DNA from 4 places in the Lacimicrobium alkaliphilum genome. Region 2 is predicted to be linked to each of the others. Evidence: predicted binding sites of a transcription regulator. Region 2 holds the regulator's gene; each other region holds the start of a gene.
The links. The regulator sigma-54, encoded in region 2, starts transcription at its own class of promoters, with help from an activator protein. The targets are predictions, from matches to a motif close to GTTGGCACGNNNNTNGNNT.

Region 1: AT746_RS13080 (LPP20 family lipoprotein) is a predicted target of sigma-54. The motif match lies at 2,603-2,621, and genes of this name have one in related genera.
Region 3: AT746_RS17725 (DUF4168 domain-containing protein) is a predicted target of sigma-54. The motif match lies at 2,304-2,322, and genes of this name have one in related genera.
Region 4: AT746_RS10565 (BON domain-containing protein) is a predicted target of sigma-54. The motif match lies at 1,871-1,889, and genes of this name have one in related genera.

What each region holds. Positions count from the first base shown of each region.
Region 1 is NZ_CP013650.1:2,870,931-2,876,406, forward strand. Features, by position in the region: gene AT746_RS13060 (chemotaxis protein CheV) at 1-13, opposite strand, end outside; gene flgA (flagellar basal body P-ring formation chaperone FlgA) at 367-987, shown strand; gene flgM (flagellar biosynthesis anti-sigma factor FlgM) at 1,161-1,496, shown strand; gene flgN (flagellar export chaperone FlgN) at 1,501-1,920, shown strand; gene AT746_RS13080 (LPP20 family lipoprotein) at 2,024-2,482, opposite strand; gene AT746_RS13085 (flagellar assembly protein T N-terminal domain-containing protein) at 2,702-3,841, shown strand; tRNA gene AT746_RS13090 (tRNA-Arg) at 3,971-4,045, shown strand; gene AT746_RS13095 (YybH family protein) at 4,401-4,841, shown strand; gene AT746_RS13100 (alpha/beta hydrolase family protein) at 4,864-5,476, opposite strand, start outside.
Region 2 is NZ_CP013650.1:679,586-685,061, forward strand. Features, by position in the region: gene AT746_RS03215 (AEC family transporter) at 1-315, shown strand, start outside; gene rluF (23S rRNA pseudouridine(2604) synthase RluF) at 346-1,089, shown strand; gene AT746_RS03225 (HPr family phosphocarrier protein) at 1,305-1,586, opposite strand; gene rapZ (RNase adapter RapZ) at 1,583-2,431, opposite strand; gene ptsN (PTS IIA-like nitrogen regulatory protein PtsN) at 2,428-2,871, opposite strand; gene hpf (ribosome hibernation promoting factor) at 2,884-3,171, opposite strand; gene AT746_RS03245 (RNA polymerase factor sigma-54) at 3,194-4,669, opposite strand; gene lptB (LPS export ABC transporter ATP-binding protein) at 4,757-5,476, opposite strand, start outside.
Region 3 is NZ_CP013650.1:3,981,337-3,986,812, reverse strand. Features, by position in the region: gene AT746_RS17735 (sigma-54-dependent transcriptional regulator) at 1-698, opposite strand, end outside; gene AT746_RS17730 (ATP-binding protein) at 688-2,187, opposite strand; gene AT746_RS17725 (DUF4168 domain-containing protein) at 2,390-2,758, shown strand; gene AT746_RS17720 (multidrug effflux MFS transporter) at 2,910-4,136, shown strand; gene AT746_RS17715 (aldose epimerase family protein) at 4,274-5,203, shown strand; gene AT746_RS17710 (Gfo/Idh/MocA family protein) at 5,342-5,476, opposite strand, start outside.
Region 4 is NZ_CP013650.1:2,306,644-2,312,119, forward strand. Features, by position in the region: gene AT746_RS10550 (hypothetical protein) at 1-43, opposite strand, end outside; gene AT746_RS10555 (hypothetical protein) at 156-659, opposite strand; gene AT746_RS10565 (BON domain-containing protein) at 1,932-2,477, shown strand; gene AT746_RS10570 (glutamate synthase-related protein) at 2,595-4,142, shown strand; gene AT746_RS10575 (carboxylate/amino acid/amine transporter) at 4,134-5,000, opposite strand; gene AT746_RS10580 (amidohydrolase family protein) at 5,000-5,476, opposite strand, start outside.

The sequences.
Region 1 (5,476 bases), 2.2 Mb from region 2:
GGATTCCAGCCATATATCACCCCAAAGCTGTATCAGTTTAGGCACAGAAATTGCCCTAACTAACAATATTAGCTTGCATCGACGGTAAATTGACACCCGATACAAGTCAGATTAAACCGGTTGCAGTGCTGAGCACTGATCCCGGCATATATAAACCTATTCGTTGTTATCGTGAAAACCAGCGCTAACATGAATCTTGTATATATCAGATAAGGCTTATGTCTTTACCATGTTACAAGATTTTGTCCTTAAGCATAGACAAACTGACACAAAGTGAATATGAAAAGTTTTGCTAGCACTCTGAGAATACTGACATTTTTTACCCTCGCTGCAGGTTCGTCGTGTTTAGCACAAGAGCAGAGCACGGTGCACGAACGCATCCGGATGGTCGCTGAAGACTTTGTCAAGACAAGGATCTCGGCAGGTGATGACCAGAATATCAGCACAGAGGTCAAGGCAGTTGCGGTAGATCAACGCATTCGGATAGCACCTTGCGAAACACCTTTCGAGGCCAGCGCCAGTGATAATAGCCTGACTCAGCGCAATGTAACGGTGCGGGTTTCCTGTCCCAGTTCGAACTGGTTTTTATATGTAATGGTGAACGTACAGCAAATGCAAAAAGTCGTCGTTGCGAAGCAGGCTGTGTCACCGGGTGAACTCTTATCTGAGAATCAACTGGAAGTGGTGAACCTGGACGTCAATCAACTGCGGGGCAGTACCTATTCGACTATCGGCAGCCTGGCCGGAGCACGCAGCAAACGCCGCTTAAGAGCCGGACAGCCGATCGAACCGTCATTGCTCTGTTATGTCTGCAAAGGCGACAGTGTGGTTATTACAGCCAATGTGAGCGGGCTGCAGATTAAAGCCTCAGGAGTGGCCGAGGAAGACGGCAATATCGGTGACACCATACGCATAGAAAATACCGCCAGCCGCCGTCAGATTGACGCCACTGTTATCAGTGCTTCGGAAGTGGCTGTAGGTATTTAAAGACCTGATACGACTGGCCGATACACTATGACAAGACATCGGATTCAGGCAAAGAGTGAGTATTGGTAAAATATTTGCTAGCATAACTGCAAATATTGATGAAAGATTGCTAAAGATATCTCAGAGCCTGCCGATAATTAAAGCAGAGGTAAATTAGGTAGTGGAATTTGACCATGTCAGTTAACAACATTAACAGCAATAACGGCAACCTGAGTAAGACTCAGGTAGACAGCCAAAAGCTGAATCAACAGGCGCAGAATCAGACGTCGACTCAGGCAGATAGTGCCCGTAGTCAGGCTGCGGCTCCGAGACAGGATTCGGTATCGCTAACCCAATCTGCTCAGCAGTTAGCGCAGATGCAGAAGAAAAGCAGTGATGCTCCTGTTAACCAGGAGAAAGTTGAGCGCCTGAAAAAAGCCATTCAATCTGGCGAGTATCAGGTCAATCCTGAAGTGCTGGCAGGCAAAATTGCCAAACTTGAGGCTGAACTGTTCGGGGTAAAGTCCTGAGTATATGAGCCAAATTATCGAGGCAATGACGCATCAGCAGGAACTGCTCGGCAAGCTGCAGTTGTTACTGGATAGCGAATTACAGCTTATCAGTTCCAGAGATGCGGAAGCCCTGATTAATCTGGTCAACGAAAAACAAACCCTGCTGGATGAAATTCAGCAGCAGGATCAGAAAATCGCCAGCCTCTATTCCACTGTCTCCCCCGAAGATGCTGCGTTCGTTGCAGCTAAAGAAAAAATTCAGCACCAGGTAGAAGACTGCCAGTATCGTACCCAAATTAACGCCACCGCGGTCGAGCAAGGACAGCTGAGGCTTGAGCATTTGCGCAGTCTGATTATGGAAGTGCGGGCCAAAGAAAGCCTGACCTATGACAAAGCGGGCAAGAAAAAAGCCGGTCCCAAAGGCGGCGGCGTTAAAGCCTAGTTTCCAGTTTTAAAAAAATCATCCCACTTCCCTGCCAGAAAAGTCTTGTTTAAGCTGGTTTGTCTTTTTATCTGAAAACTGCAAACTGATGGCTGACGGCTTGTCAGTAATATTTAACATCCTTGATCCGTCTTGGCTTAGCCACTGACAGATAAATGTCGTAAACCTTCTGCATATCCAGTTCAAGTTCAGTGGCATAGGTGTTCTCACCTACCGCATAGGTTCTGACCACTTTGGCTCCCCTGATCACGCCCTGTACCGACGATTGCAACTGTTCGTTTTCCAGCAGCATATTAGACAGTGACTGATCCGCATTAACCTTGTGGCCATACACCTGTTCGGCCAGCTCACGATAAGCATCCAGTTTTGACGCCTTGACCGCCTGCAACATTTTCAGAGATGCTGAACTGCCAGACTGCTCATCAATAGGGGCATAACCTACAGCCGTCAGAACCGGATAGTTTTCGGGCTCAACATATTCCCATTCAACATGCTTGTCATACAACAAAGAACAACCGCTGAGCGTAAATGCCGCCACAATCAACGAATAGAATATTTTCATCTGTCACCTCAGAAATAAGAACGGCTACAGGTCAACAAACCAACTGAACAAAAAGCCACCAACACTCTGGTCAGACTCTGGCGTTGGTTCTCTGCCATCAGACTGAATTAAGCAAGTTATATACCTTTTTTGTGCCATCTGAGCCCATCGTCAATAAACCCGCTAAAAAACGGTATATTTTGTGCAAGACCATGACAGGGAAAATCTGAGGTTATGCCAGTGAACAAATTGCTTCTATTATTATCCGTTGCTTTATGCAGCTTGCAGGCCAAGGCCATCTGGTTTGAAGCCAGTGGTCAGGCCGTGGTTCATAACGGTGATAAACACCACGCCAGAAAAATGGCGACCCAGGAAGCCATTAAGCAGGCGCTGATGTTTGCCGGGGCCAGAGTCAACAGTGTGCAATACCTTGCCGACGGATTATTGCAGAATGACCGGCTGGAAGTCAGAGCCGGCGGCGAAGTCAATAAAGTGGAATTAATCCACGAGGACTATCAGGGCGATATCGTCACCGTCTCCATCCGTGCCGACATCTTCCCCCAGGACACGCAATGCCAGGCGTCTGATTATCAGAAGAGCGTGGTGACCACCTGGTTTCCTTTGAGACATAAGCAACAGGCCAGTCTGGGACAGCTGTATAATATTGGCAAAGACCTTCCACGCCAGCTGCATAAGTCGTTTTCTGCCGCCAGCCAACATGCCAACATCCATTCTGTTGAAGGTTTCTACGTAACACCGGGAAATGATCTGAGCCGGCAGGCCACTGCTCTTGCCCGTAAAGCAGGTGGGCAGTTTGTACTGCTGGCTGAAATTACTGATCTCAGTGACGAGCAGACCTCGCCCTCGAGACTGGCATTCTGGAAAGACAGACAGATTAACCGTAACTTTGCTCTGGATGTGCATCTGATAAACGGCATGACCGGAGAAGTGCTGATTTCCCAACCCTTTCGCACCAGCGCAAGCTGGCCTTTTGATCCGCACAAAAGTGTCGACACCGCCAGCAACACCTTCTGGCAATCCAGTTATGGCATGGCCATCAGACAGCAATTAGACGACCTGGCACAACGTATCGATGATGAGATTGCCTGTTTGCCAGCTCATGGCCGGGTGCTGCAAAGCAGCCATCAGCAATTGTCTGTTGATATAGGTAAAGAGCACGGTGTCAATATGGGAGACAGACTGAAAGTGTTCAAACTGAATCAGTTTTACGATCCCATGGGCAATAGTCACTATCAATACCAGGTACACCCTGTGGAGGTTCAGGTAACCCGTCTCTCGCTGAGCTCTTCAGTGGTCGAGTCAGTCAACGGCGTGCCGTTGGCAAACATTCAGCCTAACGATTTTGTATCACGGCGCTGAAGCACTTTGTTCAGCAGAGGTATGCAGGCGATTATTTATCCAGTCGTGTGCTGCAGGACTTTAAATTATGGGGGCCTTGGGTAATAATGCCCGCCCGTCGGCAGATTGCCGTCACTGAGCTACAGTAAAGTCCCCGTAGTTTAATGGATAAAACAAGGCCCTCCTAAGGCTTAGATCCAGGTTCGATTCCTGGTGGGGACGCCAGAAATTCTCCTTATAAATCATATAGTAAAATGCAGTTTGCATTTAAGCATCTTTGTGGCTCTGTCGGCAATACTATTGGTACTACATAGTCGGCTTTTTATTCGAACGCATAAAATCCACAAGACATACCGCTCTGTCCAACTGAATTAATGCAAGCGCAGCAATCTGTCGCTTAACGCCGTAGTGTTGAAGATCGTTGAATTCTCAATGGCAATACCTTTTCCACGCATTGGCATTCAGTCACTAAAAACTGACCTTATATCACCCGGTTAACAGGGTTTACCCCTCTGCACTTTATCTTGTTGGTTTATTGGCAATATCATAGCCACTGATTTCATCACCCTAAGTGTTCACTATGAAAAACCTCCCCCTGATGATGCTGCCATTACTGGTAAGTCTCGCTTTGCCGGTTTCAGCATCCAATGATGAGCTGGAAAAACTGCTGCTGGAACGTGAACAAGCCTTTGCCGATTCCATGGCGAAGCGGGATTTTAGTGCGTTTAAATCCTTTCTTGCCGACGAGGCAATATTCTTCACCTCAGATGGCGTACTGAAAGGCAAACAAGCGGTTGCCGAAGGCTGGAAGGTTTATTATCAGGATGAACAGGCACCGTTCTCCTGGCAGCCCCGACAGGTTGAAGTGCTGGCATCAGGCGATCTCGCTCACAGCAGCGGGCCGGTGTTTAATGCAAAAGGGGAATGCTTCGCCACATTCAACTCGATCTGGCGCAAGCACCCCTCCGGTGAGTGGCTGGTAGTGTTTGACAAAGGTACTCCCGGATGTAAGGAACAGTAACGGGCCTTAAGCCCGTTTTCTGTCAGTCTTTTCTGTAGCGCTTAAACCAGGCAAGGGTATGCTCAATCTTGGCGATCATCCTCGAGGGTTTACCGGCGATGCCATGAGGGGCGCCAGGCACTCTGACCAGCGCCGCATCCACTTTTCTCAGTTTCAGCGCCTGATAGAACTGCTCGGATTCTGACATCGGCGTACGTCTGTCCGCCTCCCCTGTCATAATCAGTGACGGCGTGGTCACATTGCCCACCAAAGACAGCGGTGAACGCTGCCAGTAATGCTCAAGATTGTCCCAGGGCATACCGGGGAACTGATTACGGATTTGGCCCAGGTAACTGTCTGCAGTCAGCACTTTACTGACCCAGTTAATTACCGGCTTGGTAATGGCTGCAGCGTTAAATCTGTCGGTCAGCCCAATAGCATAGGCACTGGCAATGCCGCCCGCCGAGCCACCGGCAATAAACAGGTTTCTATCATCTATAAAGCCCTTGGCAATCATGGCATCGACGCCGGAGTTATGATCGGCGAAGTCTTCTCTGGAGCTGTATTTGCCATCTAATAACATCGCAAAACGTTCACCATAAGAGGAGCTGCCCCGGTGGTTGGCATAAAACACCACGTAGCCTTCAGCCGCATAG
Region 2 (5,476 bases):
ATGATTGCGGTGGGCTTTCAGTTCCGCCTGCAACTGGATGGCGGGCAGAGTGCGCCATTGGCCTTTGCACTGGTATTTAAACTTGTGCTGATGCCGGTAATGGCACTGGGACTATTATGGCTGTTCCAGCCGCATCCCCTGTTAATTCAGGTGGCGGTATTTGAAGCGGCCATGCCGCCTATGGTTTCTGCGGGTGCACTGGCCATAGGCGCGGCGCTGGCGCCGAGATTTGTGGCGGCGCTTATTGGCCTTGGACTGTTTTGCAGTTTTCTGACCCTGCCGCTATGGTACTGGCTGTTAGGGGCGCTACAATAGCGGCTCGTTTGGGTATGGCAGGACCAGCAAGTGAGTGAAGTCAGGTTAATCAGGTTAAATAAATTTATCAGTGATTCGGGCTATTGTTCGCGCCGTGAAGCGGACAAACTGATTGAACAGGGCAAAGTCACCATCAATGGCGTGGTGCCTGAACTGGGCACTAAGGTGGCCCCGGGCGATAGCGTTGAGGTCAATGGTAGATCCATCGGCAGCAGCGCCGCCGATAAATCAGACCGGGTGTATATCGCCTATCACAAGCCGCCGGGCATTATCTGCACCACTGAGCGAAATGTACGGGGTAATATCGTCGATGCCATCAACCATCCCCAGCGTATTTTCCCGATTGGCAGACTGGATAAAGACTCTGAAGGTCTGATTCTGCTCACTACAGATGGTGATATCGTCAATAAAATTCTGCGTGCCGGCAATCGTCATGAAAAAGAGTATATTGTCACCGTCAACCAGCCTGTCAGTGAGCGGTTTGTGCGCCAGATGAGCAAAGGCGTGCCCATATTAGGCACCGTCACCCAGCCCTGTCAGGTGATCCCGCAAAGCCGTTTTGTGTTTAAGATTATTCTTACTCAGGGCCTGAACCGCCAGATCCGCCGTATGTGCGAATTCCTGGACTATGAAGTGACCAGACTAAAGCGCGTGCGGATTATGGATATTAATCTTGGCAATCTTAAGGCTGGAAAATGGCGTAATTTAACGGACCAGGAAATGGCCCGCATTAATCAGGCAGTACAACATTCTAAAAAGACGGTGGATGAGTGAGTTAGGAGTTAGGAGTTAGGAGTTAGGAGTTAGGAGTTAGGAGTTAGGAGTTAGGAGTTAGGAGTTAGGAGTTAGGAGTTAGGAGTTAGGAGTTAGGAAAAATTTTGACTAATCAAACACCTGAGTCAAGCTTTTTCTGCCTCACGCCTCACGCCTCACGCCTCACGCCTCACGCCTCACGCCTCACGCCTCACGCCTCACGCCTCACGCCTCACTCACTGCTCTTCATTAAACTTCTTCTGAATCAGCTGTTCTACGGCGGCCATGGCCGCTTCGGCGTCCTGGCCTTCGCTGACTACCCTGACTTCCTTGCCCATGCTGCTTTCCAGCATCATCAGGCCCAGTACACTGGTGGCAGACGCGGATTTATCGCCCTGATGGATGGTGACTTCGGCATCAAACTGATTGGCCAGTTTGGCCAGTTGAGTGGCGGCTCTGGCGTGCAGCCCGAGCTTATTCTGGATCAGCAGGATCTTTTCCAGTTTATCGGTACTCATTCCCGCGATAACTCCCGGTGCCGGATCTGCACATCAGGGTGTACCGCGCGAAAGGTTCTGGCCAGGCTCTCTGCCACATACACTGAGCGATGCTGGCCTCCTGTACAGCCGATGGCAATGGTCACATAACTGCGGTTATTGCGCTCGAGATGCGGCAGCCAGGTGGAGATCAAATTCTGTATCTGCCAGATAAATTTGGTGACGATGGCCTGTGAGCCGAGAAAGGTTTCTACCTGCGGATCTAACCCGGTCAGGTGTTTGAGCTCTGGTTCCCAGTGGGGATTTGGCAGAAAGCGGGCGTCAAATACGTAGTCGGCATCTTTAGGAATACCGTGTTTAAAGCCAAAGGACTCAAATACCAGCACCAGACGCGAGCTTTTCTTGCCCAGAATACGTTCACGCACCAGTTCGGCCAGTTGGTGTACTGACAGTTCACCGGTATCGATATAAAGATCGGCGCGTTCGGCGATAGGGGCCAGTAACACCGCTTCAGACTGGATGGCGTCAGTCAGGGACTTACTGCGCTTGGACAGAGGATGCAGACGGCGGGTTTCGCTGAAGCGCTTGATCAGCACATCGTCGCTGGCATCTAAGTATAAAATCATCAGTTCCCAGGTGGCAGGCAGGTAATCGAGTATCTCTACCAGCTCTTCGGGATCTTTGGGCAGGTTACGTACATCAATGCTCACTGCTACCTGATCGTATTCATCCACCACTGTATGGGTGAGGGTGGGCAGCAGGTTGACCGGAATATTATCCACACAGTAGTAGCCCAGGTCCTCCAGAGAGCGCAGCACGATGGATTTACCGGAGCCGGAGCGGCCACTGATGATAATGAGTTTCACACTATGGCCTCGTACAGTTCCTGATTGGTTTTAGCGTGGCGTAAGCGTTTTACCACGTCCTTGTCATTGAGTTTGGCGGCGATGGTGGCCAGGGTCTGCAAGTGGCCCTGGGCTTGTTCTTCAGGCACTAAAATGGCGAAGAAAATATCCACCGGCTGGTTGTCGATGGCGTCATAGGCCACGGGCCCGTCACTGGTGATCAGCACGGCCATGACTTTGTCCAGCCCGGCCAGGCGGCCATGGGGAATGGCAATGCCATTGCCAATGCCTGTGCTGCCCATTTTTTCGCGGCATAGCAGGCTGGTAAGAATAGGGTCGAGGTCAATGTCGGGCAGATGTTGATCGGCCACATCGCTGATGGTCTCGAAGATGCGTTTCTTGCTGGTGCCCTGAACTGCACAGATGGTGCAGTCAGGGGTCAGGATGTCTTTAATTTCCATGCGGAGTCAGTTTTAGTGTCGCTTGATCTTTTCTTTGTGTTTGATCACCTGTCGGTCAAGCTTGTCGATCAGGCCATCAATAGCGGCGTACATATCAGTGTGTTCGGAAGTGGCAAAGACTTCCGCGCCATGCAGGTGCAGTGTCGCTTCGGCTTTCTGATTGAGCTTTTCGACGTTCAGTATCACATGCACATTATTGATATGATCGAAATGTCGCTCCAACTTTGTAAACTTTGAGTCAACGTAATCTCGAAGAGAGTCGGTAATTTCAACGTGGTGTCCAGTAAGGTTGATTTGCATAATGCCTCTTCCTCTTGTTCGCCTATAACAGGCTTTTGCGTTGGTTGGACGGGGGAATCGACAGGGATTCCCGGTATTTTGCTATTGTTCGCCGGGCAACTTTAATACCTTGCTCGGCCAACAACTGTGCAATTTTGCTGTCGCTCAGGGGTTTGGCGGGTTTTTCTGCCGCCACCAGTTTTTTGATCAGAGCACGAATGGCGGTGGAGGAACATTCGCCGCCGCTTTCTGTGGCCACATGGCTGGAAAAGAAATACTTGAGCTCAAAAATGCCTCTTGGTGTGTGCATATATTTCTGCGTGGTCACTCTGGAGATGGTGGACTCGTGCATATCCACCATTTCAGCAACATCGTTGAGCACCATAGGCTTCATGGCCTCGGGGCCGTATTCGAAAAAGCCCTGTTGCTGCTGCACAATACAGTTTGCCACTTTCAGCAGGGTGTCATTGCGGCTTTCCAGGCTTTTAATAAACCACTTGGCTTCCTGCATATGGGAGCGGATAAACTGGCTGTCGCTGGCGTTCCTGGTATTCTTGCTCATCGCCGCGTATTGCTGATTGATACTCAGTTTAGGCAAGCTGTCGGGATTCAGTTCTACGGTCCAGCGGCCATTTTTCTTGGCTACCGATACATCGGGGATCACATATTCCGGTTCACTGGTAGCGATGGCACTGCCTGGCCTGGGGTTCAGGGTTTGTAATAAACGTAAGGCTTCACGCAGTTCATCCTCTTTAAGCCGGGCTTTGCGCATCAGGGTGCGGTAATCTTTGCTGGCCAGCAGATCACTGTATTCGAGGATCAGTGATTTTGCCTGCTCCAGCCATGGCGTTTCAGGGGGGAACTGACGTAATTGTACCAGCAGGCATTCCTGTACGCTGCGACTGCCGACGCCAACAGGGTCGAACATCTGAATGCGTTTAAGTACACAATCTACTTCATCCAGTTCTACTTCTTCATTGTCCAGGCTTTGCAGGATGTCTTCAGTGGTGACGGTCAGATAACCGACATCGTCAATAGAGTCGATAATGGCCATGGCAATGGCCTGGTCGGTGTCACTGAAATGGGTCAGACGCATTTGCCAGAGCAAATGATCCTGAATGCTGTCCGAGGTTTCCCCCTGATAGATATTGTCATCGGCGGCACTGACCGCAGAAGAACCGGGTGCCGATGAGGCGCTGTAATATTCATCCCAGGTAGTATCCATCGGCAGATCTTCGGGCAACTCCTGCTTTTCCAGGGCTTCGCCGGTTTCGATGCTGTCACTGTCTTTGCTGTTACTGGCTTCGTTGGACTCACCATTCAGGCTGTCGGCATCGCGGCGCTCTTCCGTATTCTGATCGGCAGATTCTTCTGTCTCCAGCAGCGGATTAGACTCCAGCGCCTCCTGGATCTCCTGTTGTAAATCCAGCGTGGACAGTTGCAACAGGCGAATCGCCTGCTGCAACTGAGGCGTCATGGTAAGTTGTTGGCTGAATTTTAACTGTAATGCAGGCTTCATTTACTTCTTATTCTGGTTCCGAGGGCCTTGGTTACGGGTATTCCGGCTTCTGTTCTCATACAAATATCCGCACGGCATTTTCTCTAACTATAGCTTGAATTGGTCACCCAGGTATACATCTCTGACCTGCTTGTTATTCAGTACTTCATCTGCGGTTCCCTGGGCGATTAACTCCCCATGACTAACAATGTAGGCTTTCTCACAAACATCAAGGGTTTCACGTACATTGTGGTCGGTAATCAACACACCGATGCCTCTGTCCCGAAGATGGCGGATTATATTCTTGATGTCACTGACTGATATGGGATCGACACCGGCAAAAGGTTCATCAAGCAGAATAAAGCGGGGGTTGGCAGACAGTGCCCTGGCAATCTCTACCCGCCTGCGCTCACCGCCAGACAAACTCATCCCTGAGCTGGTGCGAATATGATTGATATTGAACTCATCCAGAAGTGCATCGGCTTCCTCTTCCCGTTGCTGCTGATTGATATCCTTACGGGTTTCAAGAATCGCCATCAGATTCTGATAAACCGTCAGCTTACGGAAAATTGAAGCTTCCTGGGGCAGATAGCCGATACCGGCCCTGGCGCGAACATGCATGGGCTCGAGAGTCAGTTCCTGGTCATCAATAAAAATCTGACCTTTGTCCATGGGTACCAGACCCACAATCATATAAAAAGAGGTGGTTTTACCGGCACCATTAGGGCCTAACAGACCCACAATCTGGCCACTGGCCACTTCCAGGCTGACATCCTGCACCACCTGGCGACTTTTATAGGACTTGGCGAGGTGCTGTGCTTTTAATAC
Region 3 (5,476 bases), 1.1 Mb from region 2:
GCTTCTTTGAGCAAACCGGCCCGGGCCAGTTTGGCCCCGGTAAAAGCGCCGGCAGCATGGCCAAAGAACTCGCTTTCCATCAGCTCAGCAGGGATGCCGGCACAGTTGATAGCCAGAAAGGGCTTGTCGTGACGGGGGCTTGCCTGATGCACTGCTTTGGCGACCAGCTCCTTGCCGGTCCCGCTTTCGCCGAGGATCAGTACGCCGCCATCGGCCGGGGCAATATGCTCAATCTGATGGTATAACTGGCGCATGCTACGACTTTTCCCCACCAGGCCATAGGTCTCAGCCTTCTGTTGTTGGCGATACTGATTCACCTCCAGATAAAGCGCCCGGTGTTCCAGCAGACGTTTGACGTTTAACAGCAGGTGTTCGAGATCCAGCGGTTTGGTAATAAAGTCATCGGCACCCTGTTTGAGGGCAGATACGGCTTCGTTCACCGAGGCAAAGGCGGTAATCAACAACACTGCCGGTGCAGGATCCCAGGCCTTGAGTTTGGGCAGCAGTTGCATACCACTGATTCCTGGCAGACGAATGTCGCTGATCACCAGATCCGGCTTATCCTCGATATGATGTTGTAAGGCCAGTTCGGCAGACTCAAAGGCATTCACCTGATAACCGCAACTCTCCAGTTCCTCCTGGAGCAACTCGCGCAATCCGGGATCGTCCTCTACAACGCTAACCTGACTAAGATTCATGTGCTGAATTTTCCTGCAATGGGAGTCTGACAGTAACCCGACAACCGCCGTTCTTACGGTTTGTCAGGGTCAGTTCTCCGCGGTGGTCTTTGATAATATGAGCGGCAATAGTCAGCCCCAGCCCGGTGCCTTCTCCCTGACTTTTAGTGGTGTAAAAGGGGCTGAGTAGTTTTTCACTTTGCTCCGGCGTGGTAAGGCCCGGTCCGTCGTCTTCTATATGGATCATTAGAGATTCTGAATCTTTATGCCAATAAATGGTTACTTCACGTTGTGCCGCCTGCACCGCATTGCGCAGGATATTGATCAGCGCCAGTTCCAGACGCTGAGGATCGCCACAGAGCATCTGTGCCGGCGACGATGGGGTGATCTGTATCTGGCAGCTGTCGATCAGCATTTCATAACCGAGGTTTTCCACCGCCTGGTTTACCAGTTCTGTAATGCCAAACTCTTCGGTCTGCACCTGCTGATGACGGCTGAAATCCAACAGTTGCTGCACCATGCGGGTCAGGCGCTTTACCTGGCCCCTCACCGCCTCAAGCTGACGCAGGCTGTCGGCATCATCGGTCTTGCGACTCAGGCGTTGTGCGCGGCCATCAATTACTGTTAACGGGGCGCCAAGTTCATGGGCGACACCGCGGGCCACCTGACCAATGGCCGCCATCTTTTCTTTTTCTTTAAGTTGTTCCTGTAAAAGATACTCCTGGTGTCGGTGGGCGCTGATCTCCGCTTCGGCGGCGGTAATACTGTCGAGCATCTGATTTAATCCGGTTATCAGTTCACGTATCTCTCTGGGGCCGGACTCGGTGGCTCTGTGCTTGTGATCACCCTGTGCGACGCGGCGCATGCTGTTCACCAGTTGGCTGACATAACGACCGATAGCGCGGTGGTGGCCGAGAAACAGGATACCCAGCGTTACCAGCACCAGGCCGGCCCAGCTCAGCCAGGCAAGACGGGTCAGTTTTTCGAATGAGCGCTCAAAATCGCTGGCACGGCGGGTAATCTGTAGCAGGCCATTTACTTCCCCCTGGCGGTCGGTGATGGGTAAAAAATAAGAATACACGTCCCGTCCTTCAACAGAGCGATAGCCGTCCTGCTGTTCTCCTGTCTGTACAACCAGTTCGGCCATATAACTGCGGCTGAGATCTTTTTCTGTGACGCCGGAAAACGTCACCAGTTTACCCTCTTTATCGAAGACGGAGGCGCCGTAGACTCTGCCAATACTGAATACCGACTCAAGATTGGATTGCAGGGCAGTGAGGTCATTCTTGGCCAGCGCCTCACTTACCGGTAAGCGGATGGCCCGGCCTACCAGCTCGAGATCGCTGCGTAATTTCTCATTCGCCATCTGTTTGACAAACGCCAGTCCAAACCAGGTGACCAGGGCATAGATGATCACCATGGGCAGTACCAGATACAGCGTCAGCAGAGGTTGCAGACCCATGGCCTTGAGCTTGTGTATACCCTGTAAAAATATGTTCAAATTTGTCACACCGTGACACTTTCCCATGTCAAAAGGATACACTATTAATCGGGTTGTCGCAGAGTAGTAGCTAGCTGCAATTGATATAGTTGTTATAAAACAATGAGTTAAGATTTTATTGCGAGGTTGGCACGAGCTTCGCTCTGTTTGCTATGACATGACGTAAATTGAATTGGTAGATTTTTGCCAGCGAATAACAGGAGACACAACGATGCGTAAATTAATGATAGCTGCTTCCACCAGTATTGCTTTGATGGGCTTTACCGCAGGCGCTGTAGCCCAGGATGCTCCGGCCCCTGAGCAGCAGGCGCAATTTCAGAAGCGTGTATCTGATGCCAAGTTGGCGCAGGTAGTCGAGGCAATGAGTGAAGTGCGCGCCATCAGCGGTAAATATGCTGAAGCTTTCCAGAACGCCGATGATGCTACCAAGGCCCAGGAAATCCAGCAAAAAGCCCAGCAGGAGATGATCGATGCCGTGTCTGAATCAGGTCTGTCTACTGATGAGTACAATACCATTGTTCAGCGCCTGCAGACCGACGAGCAATTGCGCGGGCGCATGAACGAACTCGCCGGTGAATAATCTGCCTGGCTGAAGGATAGAGAAGGGGGAGCTTTTTAGCTTCCCCTTTTTTGTTAGTCCGTGATATTTATCGCGGGCATTAAGGATTGTAACGCTTATACGGTGACGCTGGTGCTGCTGATACAGTAAGATGCTATTTCACGGAGGATTTATGCAGGCATCTCAGCCAAAAACCGTCAACTGGGTCATTCTGTTACTGGCCTCAATCACCGCTGTTACCCCGCTGGCAATCGATATGTATTTGCCGGCTTTTTTGGCGATCTCTGAAAGTCTGGACGCCGAAATATCTCTGGTTCAGGTTTCCCTGAGTTGCTATCTGGCGGGTTTTGCCTTATCCATGCTGATGTTCGGTCCCATCGCCGATATCGTTGGCCGTCGTCCCCTGGCGCTCTGGGGTCTGTGTCTGTTTATTCTGTTCAGTACTGCGATTGTTTTTGTGCGTCAGATAGAGTGGTTTCTGGTACTGCGCACCCTGCAGGCCATGGCGGGTGGTGCGGCGGCGGTGGTGGTGCCCGGTATTGTCCGGCATCTGTATGGCCAGAATACCGCCAAAGGCATGTCTTATGTGTCGATGATCATGATGATTGCGCCACTGATCGCGCCCAGTGTCGGCAGTCTGATCCTGCAATGGTTCGACTGGCGGGTGATCTTTGCGGTGCTGGCTTGCTATGCCTTGTTGCTGTGGCTGCCTGCGTTTCGCTGGTTACCGGAGGTTGCTACCCGCACTCAGCATGGCCCCTGGCTGAAGCTGTTTTTCTCCGGTTACGTGACCGTGCTGGGTAATAGGGCAGCCCAGCCCCATATCGCCATTTCCATGCTGGTATCTTTCGCCTTTTTTGGCTATCTGACCGCCGTGCCTGTGGTGTATATGGAGGCCTTCGGGGTGTCTGAGCAGTTATTCGGCATCCTGTTCGCCTCCAATGTGGCCGCATTAATGATGGTGAATTTTGTTAATACCCGGCTGGTGGTGCGCCTCGGCTCAGAAAGAATGCTGACCATTGGCCTGGTGCTGGGCTTGTCTGCTGCCGCCAGTCTGCTTACTGTAAACCTGCTTGGATTAGGCCTGGCTTTTACGGTGATCAGCATTATCCCGCTGATTGGCTCCTTGGGACTGATGGCAGTGAATGCCGACTCGCTGATACTGATTCGTTTTCCCCATCACTCAGGCACGGCCACTGCAGTGATTGGCAGCCTGCGCTTTGGCAGCGGCGCCCTGGTGGGTCCGGTACTGGCGCTTACCTACACAGGTACGGCGGTGCCTTTTGCCACGCTGATGTTCTGTGCACTGGTGGTGGTGTTGCTGACTAAAGTGATTACCCGTGGCAGGGTCGATACAACCGATGATGAGATAAATGCATTGGATAAAAAGGTCAACTAACGGCGTTCAGGTAAGTATATGCCCCGGTTGGATGCGAACTGCCACAGCCAAATTCCATAACGGTTCAGGTAACTAACAGAATTCCCACTGCGCTTTGATCCCGCTAGTGTAAAAATTTCATCTGCAGGATCAATAATATGAAGATCTATCGACTGACTAATGGTAGCGGTGATGCATTGGCGGTGCTGGAAAAAGGAGCGACACTGCAGCGCTGGTCTGTCCGTCTGGGTAGTGATCATCGAGATCTGATTCTGCGCTACCCTCAGTTGCAGCCATATGCGCAGGATCCCTTTTACCTCGGTGCGCTGGTGGGGCCCTTTGCCAATCGTATTGGCGGCGGTGTGGTCAGCATTGATCAGCAGGCTTATCAGTTGCAGCAGAACGAAGGGCTTAATCATCTGCACGGTGGAAGCCAGGGCCTGCATCTGCAACACTGGCATTGTATCGACCGTCAGCCCGCCAGATTGGTACTGGGTTGTGAGACAGAAGACGGTCAGGGAGGCTATCCCGGCCCCACAGCGTTTCAGGTAACCTATAAGCTGGGCGATGACAGCAGTCTGGATATCTGCCTTGAGGCCCGTGCCAGCCGCCCCACTCTGGTAGGTCCTACACTGCACCCCTATTTCAATCTGTCAGGCGGAGAAGGGGCCATCGATGATCATCAATTGCTTATCAGGGCCGACCATTACACCGTTGTTGATAATTGCAATATTCCGACCGGAGAGCTGCGCAAGGCACAGAACAGTGAACTGGACTTCAGCCACTTCCGGACTCTGGCAGGCAGCCAACTGGATCATAACTTTGTGGTCAGTGGTGATTTGCAACGGCCCAGCGCCGAATTACTAAGTCCGGATCAGCGATTGCTCCTTGCCGTCAGCTCTGACTATCCCGGATTGCAGGTCTATACCGGCGAGCATCTGAGCTCACCTTTTAGTCCCCGTCAGGGGTTGTGCCTGGAGCCCCAGTTTTTCCCCGACTCGCCCAATCACAAAGAGTTTCCTTTTCATTTTACCCGCCCGGGTAAGCCTTTTGTTGCCAATATCCGCTATGAGCTGAAAAAAGCCTGAATAGGGATCGGTTTACCAATTGTAAACTGAGTTCTCTGTGTTTAGCCCGGCTTTGTTTTTTTGAATTATATGGCGCTATAGAGGCTGCCTGGGAGAGGCCTTTGCACGGGTCAAACCGGGATGCAGAATGAGCACTAGTTAGCTGAGCGGCACTTCGCGGATACGCTTCAGAATGGCCTCCATCTGTTGCTGCAGTATCAGGCTTGCCGAAAGGGGCATAATGTCCGATTCCGGTTTGCCCTCACGAATAGCCTGACTGGCCGCCATAATCTC
Region 4 (5,476 bases), 1.6 Mb from region 2:
CAACTTCTGCAAACCCGCAAATTGGGCACCCTTTCTTATTCATACTCATGGCATTTAACGCATTGCTAATGGGCTGCCGCAGCGCAGCGTAGGCCGTCCCGTGGAGGCCATGCTGTTTGTGGCTGGAACGAAATTAAGCAACTTGTTATAAATCATTATGTACCTGAGTACTTTAAGGTTGCCCATAATTTTTTGCCGGTTAAAGAGCTGAGCAGAAACACACCCGAAAAAATTAAAACGAGAGGCTCAGTTGTAACCTGAATGTAGTCTGCAATGCCCGCTTGCAACGCTAAATTTAATCGCCAAATTTGAATAGCTGAAGTTGGCAAATACGACAAACCAGTTACTAAAAAATAAATGCCTAAAAGTTTATATCCATGTTGGATATTGAAACCAGAGTAACTTTCCTCTGCATTTGACTTAACGTTGTCTGAAAGTGAAGTGCTTACCTTCCACAATATAAAAGTAGCTGTGAGACCTATAACCAGAGTTATCAGGGACATTAATACTGGGAACATCAGCCCAGGCTCCGTTCCTGGCATAACATCAGATACACTGAAAAATAACCCCCAAGCTGCGGGAATAGAGATAATGACAGTGATCAATACATAAATGGCTAATAGCTTAAAACAGATAGCTGAAACGTCCTTTGCACTCATAACTTTCCTAATGATTTATAACGCTTTAAACAGCGGAAAACACACGCGCTTTGGCCGTCTTTTGGCCAGCGGGTGGTTTTCCGATGATTTAACTTGTTATAACCCACGGTGGACCAACGCAAACTTACCCTTAACACTCTGACCTCTAGAACGTTCGCACCAGAAGTTGTATAGAGGATAAATTAAAGCAGAGCCGACCAACGAAAAGATAAACCCCAAAAAGCCATACATAAGGCTCGCAAACCAAAAAACATTGCCTTCGGAACCGGCGATGTGGATGTTGGTCGATACAACCAAATGAAAAGCGATAGCAAATGAAAAAGCTACTCCAAAGCAAATCCATATAGCGACGGACATAAATGACAAAAAGCTAAGTTGGATCCGTGCTTCATCACTGTACTGCTCATGAACTTCCATTGTCTAGGGACTCTCTTGTGGGTTATAACAGTGTATTAGACGGAATTCGGTATAAATCCGAGACCATCTGTTCTTACATAGTGTCACTGTACCCAATTTTTTCCCCTCCAGACAAGCACTTATCTCCAGCCAGTGGTTGCTGAACCAAAATTCTTGCTGCGGAAAATGAGCCATTGTGTTTAGTGGGACCTCTATAAGCACTCAGGTCAGACCACAATAGTGCTTTACAATCAAAAGGATACGTATGATCGGGTCGATATAAACCACAGCCCCTTAGCGGATTTATATTGCCGTTTAGTGCAAGTTTCTCCAATCTTCATTATAACTGTGGAAAGATACAGCCTCTTTAGGAAAAACGATGGGTAAAGATAAAAGACCAGATTCAAATTAAAGACGTGCCACGCATAGTTCCCAATGACTAAGCGACCAAACTTACCCGCCAATGCCCGGTATTCGCCCGAAGCCGCCGTTAGATTTTGTCATACGCTATATAATAGTGAGTACTGGAATTACCGGCGCAATCCAGAGCGACTAACGCCTGCCCTCACCTGTTACGGTCTCTGGCGTCGGTTAAGCTAACTATTTATCTTTTGGCATGTCTCTTACAGACGACACTCAAATTAGGCCAGCAATAAAACCGGCAACAGCTTGTACGCCATACACCCCATACGTTGAGGCCAGACTACCTGTATCAGATAGCGGATTTGTCGCTATCGCATCCAAAAACTGTTGCCAGATAACGACGGAATTTGCTCAGGTTAAATATTTTTTCCTTTAATATCAACCAGATATAGTTTGGCATCATTCTCGCAACAGTCAGGTTGAGTTAATTGACCCCAACATAAGGAGATCATCATGAAACTCACAACAACACTGATTGCACTGAGCCTGTTTACCGCACCGGTTGCCCTTGCAGATAATAACTGGGAAGACAAAAGCAGAGATGCCTGGCTGGACGGCAAGGCAGAAACCACCCTGCTACTGAATTCGAACCTGAATTCATTTGATATTGATACGGATGTCAAAAATGGTGTGGTAACGCTCTCAGGTAAAGTGGAGAGTGAGGTCGATAAGGCACTGGCCTCTGAGCTGGTAGCAAGCCTTGAGGGTGTAAAAGAGGTTGATAATAAGCTGGAAGTGGCTGCTGACGAAGAAGAGCAAAGCAGCGAAGTGGTTCAGACGCTCACCGATTCCAAGGTGGCTACCGTAGTCAAAACCCGCCTGTTGTTTGAATCGGAAGTATCAGGCTCGGCAATCAATGTCGAAGCCAACAAGGGTGAAGTGACACTTGAAGGTGAAGTCAGCAGTGAAGCTGAACGGGATCTGGCGATTACCATCGCTGAAAATACCAGCGACGTCAAAAAGGTCACCGACAAGCTGAAGGTAACCAGCAAATCATGACCGCCAAAGAGCCTGTTCAACGCAGGCTCTTTTTTTATTATCTCCGTGTCAGGCATCAGGCTGCACATCAGCAAATAATCGCTATGCTTAAGGTTTTACTTTCTCTGGAGCAGTGCGATGAGCCACCCCATTATTGCAGACAACAAGCCGGTCAAAACAGAACTGAAAAAAGGCGAAGAATACTATTTCTGTGCATGTGGCCGCTCTTCTGATCAACCCTTCTGTGACGGCTCTCACGCGGGTACCGGGTTTAAGCCAAAGTCATTTGTGGCAGAGAAAGATGACGAGGCTTATCTGTGCCAGTGCAAACACACCGCCAACCCGCCTTTTTGTGATGGTACCCACAAGAACTTTAGTCAGGACAATGTGGGTAAGGAGGGTCCCGGTGTTAAACAGCAGGATAATAAACAACCCAGCGCCAAAGCCACCGAAGAAGAACCGACGGTAGAGTTGATTCATCAGCTGGCCCGGGAAGGTCTCAGTAAAATGGGCCATCATGGTCCTATGACGGCAATGGGCGTCCCCCGCAATCAGTTGCCTCACTGGGATGATATCCAGATTATGGTGGCGCAGATGGCTACCAAGCCACTGATGGAAGACGCAAAAGTCGAAACTGAGCTGGTGATCGGCCCGCAGGCGCAAAGGCCCCTAAGCCTGAAAATCCCGTTGCTGGTATCTGATATGAGTTTTGGTGCCCTTTCTGAAGAAGCCAAAATTGCCATGGCCCGCGGTGCTGAGATGGCCGGTACCGGCATCTGCTCAGGCGAAGGCGGCATGCTGGCCGAGGAACAGGCGGAAAATTCACGCTATTTTTATGAACTGGCCAGCGCCGGGTTTGGTTATCAGGAATCGCTGTTAAAACAGGTTCAGTGTTTTCATTTTAAGGGTGGTCAGGGTGCTAAAACCGGCACCGGCGGCCACCTGCCCGGTAATAAAAACACCGGCAAGATATCCAGTGTGCGCGGCATCCCTGAAGGTGAGCCTGCCATTTCACCACCCACTTTTAAGGACCTTAGCAGCCCTAAAGACTTTAAACGCTTTGCCGATCGGGTCAGAGAGATCACCGGCGGTATTCCGGTGGGCTTTAAGCTCAGCGCCAATCATATTGAAAGAGATATTCAGTTTGCCCTGGATGCCAGTGCCGACTACATCATCCTTGATGGCCGTGGCGGTGCTACAGGCGCCGCCCCGACACTTTTTCGCGATCATATCAGTGTACCGACTTTGCCCGCGCTGGCCCGAGCCCGCCACTATCTGGATCGTCAGGGTGCCAGTGGCAGGGTGACGCTGATCATCACCGGTGGCTTAAGGGTACCTGCCGATTTTGTCAAAGCCCTGGCGCTGGGCGCGGATGGCGTCGCCATCGCCAACAGTGCCATGCAGTCTATCGGTTGTGTAGCGGCGAGAATATGCAATACCAACAACTGCCCTGCTGGTATCGCCACCCAAAAGGCGGATTTACGTCAGCGTCTCGATGTGGAGAAGTCAGCCCGTCAACTGAAGAACTTCTTCGAAGCCTCCACTGAACTGATGCAGGTGATGGCCCGGGCCTGTGGCCATGATGCACTGAGTAAATTTAACCAGAACGATCTGGCCACCTGGAAAAGAGATATGGCGCTGTTAACCGGTATCCGCTACGCTGGCTTACTCGATCCGCTACCCTGAGCGTTGCTGGCGGAGCATGGAATGGCGCTCATTGTACCAGAGCGCCAGCAGGATAATGGCACCGCCAAGCGTCAGGCGTAACACATCTGCATCCCGGTTCCAGATCAGCAGGTTAACCAGGATCCCGGCCGGGATCAGCAGGTTATTCATCACCGCCAGGCTGCCGACATTCACCAGCGTTGCCCCTTTGTTCCAGCCAAAGTAACCCAGACCTGAAGCAATCAGTCCCAGATAAATCAGAATCCCCCATTGCAGATTAGTCGATGGCAGCGAGCTGTTGTCGCCAAATAAGGCAAAACAGAGGCTGGCCACCACCAGCGCACCGATAAAGAACCATCCAAATACCTGGTGCTGATTAAGTCCTGCATTCCCGGCCATCAGCCGTTTGTACAATACCTGCCCGGATGCAAAACACAGATTAGCGCCCTGCACGATAAAAAAGCCGCTGATAAAACCGCTGCTGATGCCGTCATAGCGGATAGCCACAGCTCCGGCAATGGCAAGCAGTGCGGCGATAAAAAAACGGGGATTAAAACGCCTTTCCAGCGCGTCGTTAAGCAGTGTGATATACAGCGGCGTCATTACCGTAAACAACAGTACTTCGGGCACCGTCAGATACAAAAAACTATGGTAGTAGAAGCTGTACATCAGGCCCAGTTGGATAGCGCCGATGGCCATCAGTCGCAGCGCCAGCGAAAAGCGTAAATTACGCAGGCGCAAAAAGGGCAAAAACACACAGGTTGCCAGTGCCACACGAACCAGCACAGAAAACCAGGCATCCACCTGCCCGGCCAGATAAACACCAATCAGACTGAAAGAAAAGGCCCAGAGCAATGTGGTGGCAAGCAGATAACCCATTAATTGCCCCGGGTACTGCTGGCGTATGTTTCCGCTTTATCCAATAATTCCTGCAAGTCATTCTGATTAAAATAGTGCCCCTGCGCCACAACCCCGGAAATTCTGCGTGTATGGCGGATATCTTCGAGTGGATTTTGCTTAAGAAGTACGATATCCGCTACTTTCCCCACATCAAGGGAGCCATAATCAGCCTGCCGATTGAGAAACGCCGGGCCACTCAATATGGCACTTTGTATCGCTTGTAGCGGACTCAGGCCCGATTCAACGTAGATCTGCAGCTCCTGGTGTAAGGACAATCCGGGATAAATATAGGAATTGAGAAATCCCGCATCGGTGCCGGCGATGATCCGTACACCGCTTTGTTGTAACCAGGGAAGCAAGGATGCCGATACCTGAAACTGCTGCTTACGGGCACGGATCGCCTCAGCATCATCTTTACCTGCCCGCTCAACCCGCCACTCATAGGTGTCAATCAG